DNA from 3 places in the Methylobacterium sp. M6A4_1b genome. Region 2 is predicted to be linked to each of the others. Evidence: predicted binding sites of a transcription regulator. Region 2 holds the regulator's gene; each other region holds the start of a gene.
What was found. The regulator PhoB, encoded in region 2, activates phosphate uptake and scavenging genes when phosphate is short. The targets are predictions, from matches to a motif close to TGTCATNNANCTGTCAT.
Positions count from the first base shown of each region.

Region 1: ACLBWX_RS12060 (CorA family divalent cation transporter) is a predicted target of PhoB. The motif match lies at 1,980-1,996, and genes of this name have one in related genera.
Region 3: ACLBWX_RS03815 (UDP-2,3-diacylglucosamine diphosphatase) is a predicted target of PhoB. The motif match lies at 1,802-1,818, and genes of this name have one in related genera.

Region 1 covers NZ_JBKEZQ010000010.1:49,697-52,585, forward strand. The annotation lists gene ACLBWX_RS12055 (Orn/Lys/Arg family decarboxylase) at 1-772, opposite strand, end outside; gene ACLBWX_RS12060 (CorA family divalent cation transporter) at 898-1,920, opposite strand; gene ACLBWX_RS12065 (NupC/NupG family nucleoside CNT transporter) at 2,181-2,889, shown strand, end outside.
Region 2 covers NZ_JBKEZQ010000001.1:284,018-286,906, reverse strand. The annotation lists gene pstB (phosphate ABC transporter ATP-binding protein PstB) at 1-391, shown strand, start outside; gene phoU (phosphate signaling complex protein PhoU) at 493-1,218, shown strand; gene phoB (phosphate regulon transcriptional regulator PhoB) at 1,248-1,952, shown strand; gene ACLBWX_RS01390 (matrixin family metalloprotease) at 2,036-2,889, opposite strand, start outside.
Region 3 covers NZ_JBKEZQ010000002.1:371,904-374,792, reverse strand. The annotation lists gene ACLBWX_RS03820 (glycosyltransferase family 4 protein) at 1-935, opposite strand, end outside; gene ACLBWX_RS03815 (UDP-2,3-diacylglucosamine diphosphatase) at 932-1,753, opposite strand; gene ACLBWX_RS03810 (aminotransferase class V-fold PLP-dependent enzyme) at 2,341-2,889, shown strand, end outside.

The DNA of each region.
Region 1 (2,889 bases), on a different contig from region 2:
TGTGGTTGTTTCGGTCGAACAGCACGAGGTCGCCCTCGGCCACCAGGGCCGAGAGCACGATCTTGTTGGAGGCCGAGGTGCCGTTGAGGACGAAGTAGGTCTTCTCCGCCCCGAAGATGACGGCCGCCTCCTTCTGCGCCTTCAGGGCCGGGCCCTCGTGGACGAGGAGGTCGCCGAGATCGAGCACCGAGTTGTCGAGGTCGTCGCGGAACACCGCCTCACCGAGATGCTCGACGAAGATGCGCCCGATCGGCGAACGGTTGTAGAAGATGCCGCCGTTGTGGCCGGGGCAGGTCCAGAGCTGGTTGCCCTGCTCGGCATAGTCGACCAGCGCGCCGAAGAACGGCGTCTTCAGGGTCTCGGCGTACTGCTTCACGCGGCTCACCAAGCCGCGGGCGATGTAGTCCGGGGTCTCCTCGGCGAGGAAGATGTAGCCGTCGATGAAGTCCAGCACCTCGACGGGGATGTCCTCCAGGCGCTTGCGGCGAACCATGATGACGATGGGCATCTCCAGCCCGCGCTTGCGCATCAGGTTGATGAGGGCCGCCGCCTTGCCGTCGAGGCCGCGCTTGCCCCAATCCACCACCATGCAGCCGATGGCCGAATCTGTCTGGACCGCGATGGCCGCGTCCTCGACGCGCCGGGCCCGCACCACCTCGAAGCCGAGCTTCTCCACGGAGCCGATGATCTGCTGGACGCGCACGCCCTCGAGATCGTCCGGGTCGAAGTTCGGCGCGCACATCAGGACGGTGAAGCGGCGAAAGAAATCCATGCGGAAAAGGCTCCCAGGGGCGTTTGGCGCACCGTTCGCGACGGGACGTGACGCTTCGATGACGATCTTGCGGCGGTCGCGGTGTTTTCAGGCCTCGCGCGGCACGACGGAGAGCCGACTTACGATCAGGCGCGGCGTTTGACGAGCCCAAGGCGGCGGATCACGCCGTAGACCGCCACGGCCGCCACCGCACAGATGACCAGGGCGAGGAACGAGCCGTTCTCGAAATCGCCGAGGAAGAGCCCCTTGGTGTTCATGCCGAACACACCGGTCACCAGGGTCGGCGGCAGGAACAGGGCGGTGAGGATCGAGAGGGTGAAGAGCTGGCGGTTGGTCTCGGCCGCGTTTCGCCCGGCGATCTCGTCCTGCAGCAGGCGGCTGCGCTCGGACAGGACAAGCATGTCGCGGTGAAGCGAGTCGAGGCGCTGGACCACGCGGGCGGCCATGGTCACCACCGCCTCCGGCAGGGCGTCGTCCTCTTCCTCGGTCTCCGCCTCGAGGCGGTGAAAGACCGCGCTGAGGCCGGCGAGTTGACGGTGCTGGCGCACGGCCTGCCGGCGGATCGGCGCCAGGGGCCTGGGATCGTCGGGCTGATCCTCGTCGAGTATCCGGTCCTCGATGGCATCGAGTTCGTCCGAGAAGCGGCGGGCCGAGGCGTCGAGGGCGGCGGCGACCCCGGTGACGAAGATCTCGAGCAGCGCCGCCGGTGTGGCCACGCGCCGCCCGGCCAGCACCGCGTCGCGGGCGGCTTCCGCTGCGGCGGTCGCGTGCCGTCGCCCGCTCACGAGGAGGCGCTCGCCCAGCACGCAGTGCAGGCGCCCGGCCGGTTCATCCCCGATCCGGCCACCGAATTCGCGCTCCCGATCGGCGATCACGAGGCCGAGATCGGCGCCCTCGATCACCACGCGCTGATGCCCGTCGCGGGCGAAGGTGGCGGCGGCGAGAGTGGGCGGGCCGAGCCGCCCGGCGGCGATCAGCCCGTCGAGGCGTGCATCGACGAGGTCGAGATGCAGCCAGAGGAATCCCTCGGCGACGGGCTCGGGCAGGCCGCCAGCCGCCTCCAGCAGGCGCCCGCGCCCCTCGGCGTCGAACGTTATCGCGAAGAGCAGGCACGGTAGGGCGGTGGCGTCGGTAAGGAGGCGCTGCATGCGGGCGGCCCTGTTGCCGGCAAACCGCCGACGGTCGCCGCGCTGGATCGCAAGTGCGGGCGACACTGTCATGACGGTGGCCGGCACGGGAGACGAGGAGGCGACCGCCCGCCTTCTGGTCTCGCGACAAAGCAGGCGACGGGAGCAATGCCGCCGTGGGCGTTCCGTCCGCGGCGCGCAGCAGTGGATGCCGCCACTTCCCCCGCGACAAGCGGCCCGGCATCGGGCTTGCTCCGCGTGAGCCAAAACAGCGGGGCGGCATGGTCGAGAAGCTTTTCCACGCGGGCGCGAGCCTAGCCCTGCTGCTGGCCGTCGCGGTGCTCTTCTCGACGAATCGGCGGGCGATCTCGCCTCGGGTGGTGCTCTCGGCCCTGGCGCTGCAGGTGGCGCTCGGCGCCCTGGTGCTGTTCATCCCGGCGGGCCGCGTGGGCCTGGCCGCGGCGGCCGCCTTCGTCCAGACCGTGCTGAACTACGGCGACCGGGGCACCGCCTTCCTGTTCGGCGGCCTCGTCGAGCCGCGCATGTTCGAACTGTTCGGCGGCAGCGGCTTCATCCTGGCGCTCCGCATCCTGCCGCAGATCCTCTACGTCTCGGCGCTGATCGCGGTGCTCTACCATTTCGGCGTGATGCAGGCGGCGGCGCGGGCCATCGGCGCTGTGCTGCAGCGGGTGATCGGCACGTCGCGGATCGAGACCTTCTCGGCGGTGATCACCATCGCCATCGGCCAGAGCGAGATCGCCATCGCCCTGCGTCCGTTCCTGATGGCCCTGACCTCGGCCGAGCTGTTCGCCGTGATGTCGAGCGGGGCCGCGTCCACGGCGGGCACGATTCTCGCCGGCTACGCGGCCCTCGGCGTACCGATGGAATACCTCCTGGCGGCCAGCGCCATGGCGGTGCCGGGCGGGCTGCTCTTCGCGAAGATCCTCGTGCCGACGACGGAACCGAGCCGGGTCATCTCCACGCGGGTCA
Region 2 (2,889 bases):
GCGCGTCGAGGAATCCCTGCGCAAGGCCGCCCTCTGGGACGAGGTGAAGGACAAGCTCAAGCAGTCCGGCATGGGCCTCTCGGGCGGCCAGCAGCAGCGCCTCTGCATCGCCCGCACGGTGGCCCAGCGTCCCGAGGTGATCCTGTTCGACGAGCCGACCTCGGCCCTCGACCCGATCTCCACCGGCCGCATCGAGGAGCTGATCGAGCAGCTGCGCTCGGAATTCACCATCGTCATCGTCACGCACAACATGCAGCAGGCGGCGCGCATCTCGCAGTTCACCGCGTTCATGTACCTCGGTGAACTGGTGGAATTCGGCCCGACGACGCGCATCTTCATGAATCCGGAGAAGCGCCAGACGCAGGATTACATCACCGGCCGCTTCGGCTGATCCTCGGCAGGCCGGAACCGACCCGTGCGGGCCGGTCGCGGCCCGCGCCAGACACCATCAGGGCGGGCACCGTGCAGGCGGCCCGATCGAGGAGCACACCCATGCCCGACCACATCGTCAAATCCTACGACACGGACCTCGAAGATCTGCGCCGCTCGATCTCCGAGATGGGCGGCATCGCCGAGAAGATGATGACCGAGGCCGGCGAGGCCCTGGTGCGCCGGGATTCGCCCCTGGCCCAGGCGGTGATCTCCGCCGATACCCGCCTCGACACCCTCCAGCGCGAGATCGAGGAGCGGGCGATCCTGCTCATCGCCCGGCGCCAGCCCCTGGCGATCGACCTGCGCGAGACCGTGACGGCGATCCGCGTGTCGAACGATCTCGAGCGCATCGGGGATCTGGCCAAGAACGTCGCCAAGCGCGTGGTCGCGATCGCCGACCAGATCCAGCCGCAGAAGATCGTCATCGGCGTCCAGCACATGAGCGACCTGGTGCAGGAGCAGCTCAAGGACGTCCTCGACGCCTATGCCAGCCGGGACATCAAGGCGGCGCTGGACGTGTGGGAGCGCGACGACGCCATCGACGCGCTCTACAACTCGCTGTTCCGCGAACTCCTGACCTACATGATGGAGGATCCGCGCAACATCTCGTTCTGCACGCACCTCCTGTTCGTGGCCAAGAACATCGAGCGCATCGGCGACCACACCACCAACATCGCCGAGACGATCCACTACCTCGTCACCGGCGAGAACCTGCTGGCCGAGCGGGAGCGCCCGAAGAACGACGCCTCCAACTACGCCACCGTGGACGTGCCCGGCGCGGCCTGAATCCGTGCCGGTCTGATCGAAAGCGCACGATGAGTACGCGTATCCTGATCGTCGAGGACGAGGAGGCCCTGACCCTCCTCCTCCGCTACAACCTCGAGGCCGAGGGGTTCATCGTCGACTCGGCCGCGCGCGGCGACGAGGCGGACCTGCGCCTGCAGGAGCAGGTCCCCGACCTCGTCCTCCTCGACTGGATGCTGCCGGCCCTGTCGGGCATCGAGCTCTGCCGCCGCATCCGCGCCCGGCGCGAGACCGAGCGGCTGCCGGTGATCATGCTCACCGCCCGCGGCGAGGAGGGCGACCGCATCCGCGGCCTCGGCACGGGGGCGGACGACTACATCGTGAAGCCGTTCTCGGTGCCCGAGCTCCTCGCCCGGGTCCGTGCCCTGCTGCGCCGGGCCAAGCCCGCCCACGTGGCCAACCTGCTGGTGGCCGGCGACATCGAGCTCGACCGGGTCAGCCACCGCATCCGCCGGGAGGGCCGCGAGATCCATCTCGGGCCGACGGAGTTCAAGCTCCTCGAATTCCTGATGCAGAGCCCCGGCCGCGTGTTCTCCCGCGAGCAGCTCCTCGACGGCGTCTGGGGGCACGACGTCTACATCGACGAGCGCACGGTCGACGTCCATGTCGGCCGCCTGCGCAAGGCCCTCAACCGCCCGCGCCAGAGCGACCCGATCCGCACCGTGCGCGGCTCGGGCTATTCCTTCGACGAGATGTTCGAGGCGGAAGCCGAGTAGCTGGGCCGAGTGACCGAAGCGAGCAGCGGAGCCGGATCGCCGGCCCCGAACGGCGCGAGGCCGGTCGGCGCCCGGGTTCGCCCTCAGGCGAACAGCATGGCGTCGGTGGGCAGGTGGACGGTGAAGCCCTTGCCCTCGTCGACCCAGTTCGGGCCGGCGGCGCCGTGGTTGATGCCGTTGGCCTCCTCGGCGCTGCCGGCGAAGTGATGCTGGCCGGTCTGGGTGTTGTAGAAGCGCTCCAGGGTCAGGCCGCCCGCGGCGCTCGCATCCGCGTAGGCCTCGAAGGCCACGCCCTCGTACTTGTAGCTCGGCGCGGTCTTCAGGACCTGGTCGCGCTCGGCGACGCTCGTCGTGAAGAAGTGGGCGTTCGAGACCGTATCGAAGAACCGGAACACGTCGACGGTGTCGGCGCCCTCGGCCGGAGTCGCCCAGGGGGTGCCCTCGTAGGTGAACCACGGCAGCGTCTGCTGGATCTGCAGCTTCTCCGCCGTGCTCGTCGTGTAGAAATGATCGCCCGTATGCGTGTCGTAGAACCGGTACACCGCCGTGACGGCGCTGGTGACCGGGGGGGCGGTGACGGGGGCCGCCGGAATCGCCGCGACCGCCGCCGGGGCGCTCGGGGCGCCGTAGAGGGCCTGGATCCCCGCGACGTCGCCGGCGCCCAGGGCGGTGACGGCCGGATTGAGGATCGCGTTCATCACCTCGGGCTTGGCGTTGTAATGGTCGAGCCCGAGGGCGTGGCCGATCTCGTGCAGGGCGACGACGGCGAGGTCGACGTTCTGGTTGCTGATCACGCGGGTGCCGGAGGCGTGCCAGCCCTCGCCGGTGTCGAAGGTCACGGCCGCGGATTGCATGCGCTGGCCGCTGAAGGAGTAGTTGGCGTAGCCCACGGTGTTGCCGAGGCCGTCGATGCCGCCGAGGGTGAAGTCGATCTGGG
Region 3 (2,889 bases), on a different contig from region 2:
GCCCGTGGAATGTCCAGGGCGGCGAGGGCAGCGCTTCTCAGGTCCTGGTCAAGGATGCCGGCACCGGTCCGCCCGATGACGTCGAGGGGACCGGTCACCGGAAAGGCGGCAACGGGTACGCCGCAGGCCAGGGCTTCGAGGAGTACGATGCCGAAGGTGTCGGTCAGGCTCGGAAATACGAAGGCATCGGCACCGGCATAGAGGGCCGCGAGGTTGGCGCCCGTCCGGGTCCCGAGAAAGCGCGCTTCGGGCGCGAGCGCCGCGAGGCGGGCCCTGTCCGGACCGTCACCGACGACGACCTTGGTGCCGGGCAGGTCGAGGCGCAGGAACGCCTCGAGGTTCTTTTCGACCGCCAGCCTGCCGACCGACAGGAAGATCGGGCGGGGCAGTCCGGCGAGGTCGGCCGGCTCCGGTGTTCCCTCGACGCGGGGGTGGAACAGGTCGGTGTCGACGCCGCGCGTCCAGCGCATCAGGTTTGCGAAACCACGCGCGGCGAGATCGCGCTCCAGGGACGGAGTCGAGACCATCGTGCCGTTCGCAGCGCCGTGGAAGCGCCGCAGCCAGGCATAGCTCCAGGCCTCCGGGACGGGCGCCCGGGCGGAGAGGTATTCCGGGAAGCGGGTGTGGTAGCTCGTCGTGAAGGGCCGGCGATGGGCGAGGCAGTAACGCCGGGTGGCGTAGCCGACCGTCCCTTCCGTGGAGATGTGGACATGGGTCGGCTGCAGGTCGTCCCAGAGGCGAGCCACGTGGCGCTTGGTGGCGTAGGCAAGCCGGATCTCGGGATAGCCCGGCAGCGGCAGGGAGGCGAAGTCCTGGTGGGTGAGGAACACGGGGTCGAAGCCGTAGGCCGCCCCGGCCGCCGCCATGTTCTCCAGCGAGCGGACGACGCCGTTGACCTGCGGGTGCCAGGCATCCGTGGCGATGAGAAGCCTCACGCGACGGCCCGGGCTCCGTCGGGCCGCGCGTGCCCGACGAGGTCGGACCGGGCGGTGCGCGCCCGCAGCAGGCTCGGATAGTGGAGAACCTCCATGGTGCCGTCGTAATGCTCGACGATGGCGGTGCAGGATTCCACCCAGTCTCCGGTATTGAGGTAGGTCAACCCGTTGATCTGCCGGTTTGCCGCGTGGTGGATGTGGCCGCAGATGACACCATCGGCGCCGACCCGCTTGGCTTCGGCGCTGAGAAGTTCCTCGAACTTGCCGATGAAGTTGACGGCGTTCTTCACCTTCAGCTTGGCCCAGGCCGAGAGGGACCAGTAGGCGAGGCCGAGGCGGCGGCGCGCGGTGTTGACGTAGGTGTTGATGAAGAGCGCGAAGGTGTAGGCCCCGTCGCCGAGGAAGGCGAGCCACTTGGCGTGGCGCACCACCATGTCGAACTGGTCGCCGTGGATGACGAGGTAGCGCTTTCCGTCGGCGGCCTCGTGCAGGCGCTGTTCGGCGATCTCGATGCCGCCGAAGGTCATGCCGATGTAGTCGCGCAGGAACTCGTCGTGATTGCCCGGGACGTAGACGAGCGTCGAACCCTTGCGCACCTTGCGCATGAGCTTCTGCACGACGTCGTTGTGGCTCTGCGGCCAGTACCAGCCCGACTTGAGCTGCCAGCCATCGATGATGTCGCCGACGAGGTAGATCTCGTCCGCATCGTAGTCGCGCAGAAATTCCAGCAACAGGTCGGCCTGACAGCCCTTGGTCCCAAGATGCATGTCCGACAGGAACAACGTCCGGACGCGGGTCGCCTCGGTCTCTTCGCCCACGATTGCCTCCCGGACATCCTCCGATGTGAGGAGCCAAACCGGATTCCCGTATCAGTTTGATGACGTCGCCCCCCAGACACCGCGCTCGTCCCGCGACGCGACGTAACCTCTTCTTCCACAAAAAAAATTTTGACTTCAGACCAAGTATTTCGGGTTTTCCTTTCAGCCTGAAGCCGGGCATAGTCCTGCTCAAGGTGCCCCACCGGGCCGCGTCCGAGGACGCATGACCGGAGCCCATCGAGGCGAACCAAGGGTGCCGTCCCCGGGGACGACGACGCTGAAAACGGCTCAGCGGTCAGCGCGGATCGAGCGCGACCCGGCCCATGGAGAAGAGGCTTGAGGTATTCGGTGGCGCGTACGGCGACGGGCGTCGAAGGTCAGCCTTCGGCGCGGACGGACATCGGTCCGGCATCCGTCCAGGCGTCGCGCGCGCACGAGTTCGTCCCGCGATTCATCTGACCAGCGGCCGCGAGGAACGTTCGGGATTAATCCGGAATGGTCCGCGCGGTCCGCTCCACCCTTTGGCGCATCCATGTCGCCGCACGCGGAGCGCGTGCGGCCACAATTCGAGAAACGGAGAAAACATCATGGCGGCAACGCGACGTCCCGGCCGGAACCATTTGTTCGTCCCGGGCCCGACGAACATCCCGGATCGCGTGATGCGCGCGATGATGGTCCAGTCCGAGGATCACCGCTCGGTGGACTTCCCGACGCTGACGAAGCCCCTCTTCGAGGACACCAAGGCCGTCTACGGCTCGAAGGACGGCACCATCTTCCTGTTCCCCGCTTCCGGCACCGGCATCTGGGAATCCGCTCTGTCGAATACGCTGTCGCGCGGCGACAAGGTGCTGGCCTCCCGCTTCGGGCAGTTCAGCCATCTCTGGATCGACATGGCCGAGCGCCTCGGCCTCGAAGTGATCGTGCAGGATGAGGAGTGGGGTACGGGTGCGAACCCGGAGCGGATCGGCGAGGCCCTGCGCGCCGACAAGAACCACGAGATCAAGGCCGTGATGGTGGTCCATAACGAGACCGCGACCGGCGTCACCAGCGATGTCGGTGCCGTGCGCAAGGCCATCGACGCGGCCGGCCACCCGACCCTGCTGTTCGCGGATGGCGTCTCCTCGATCGGCTCGCTG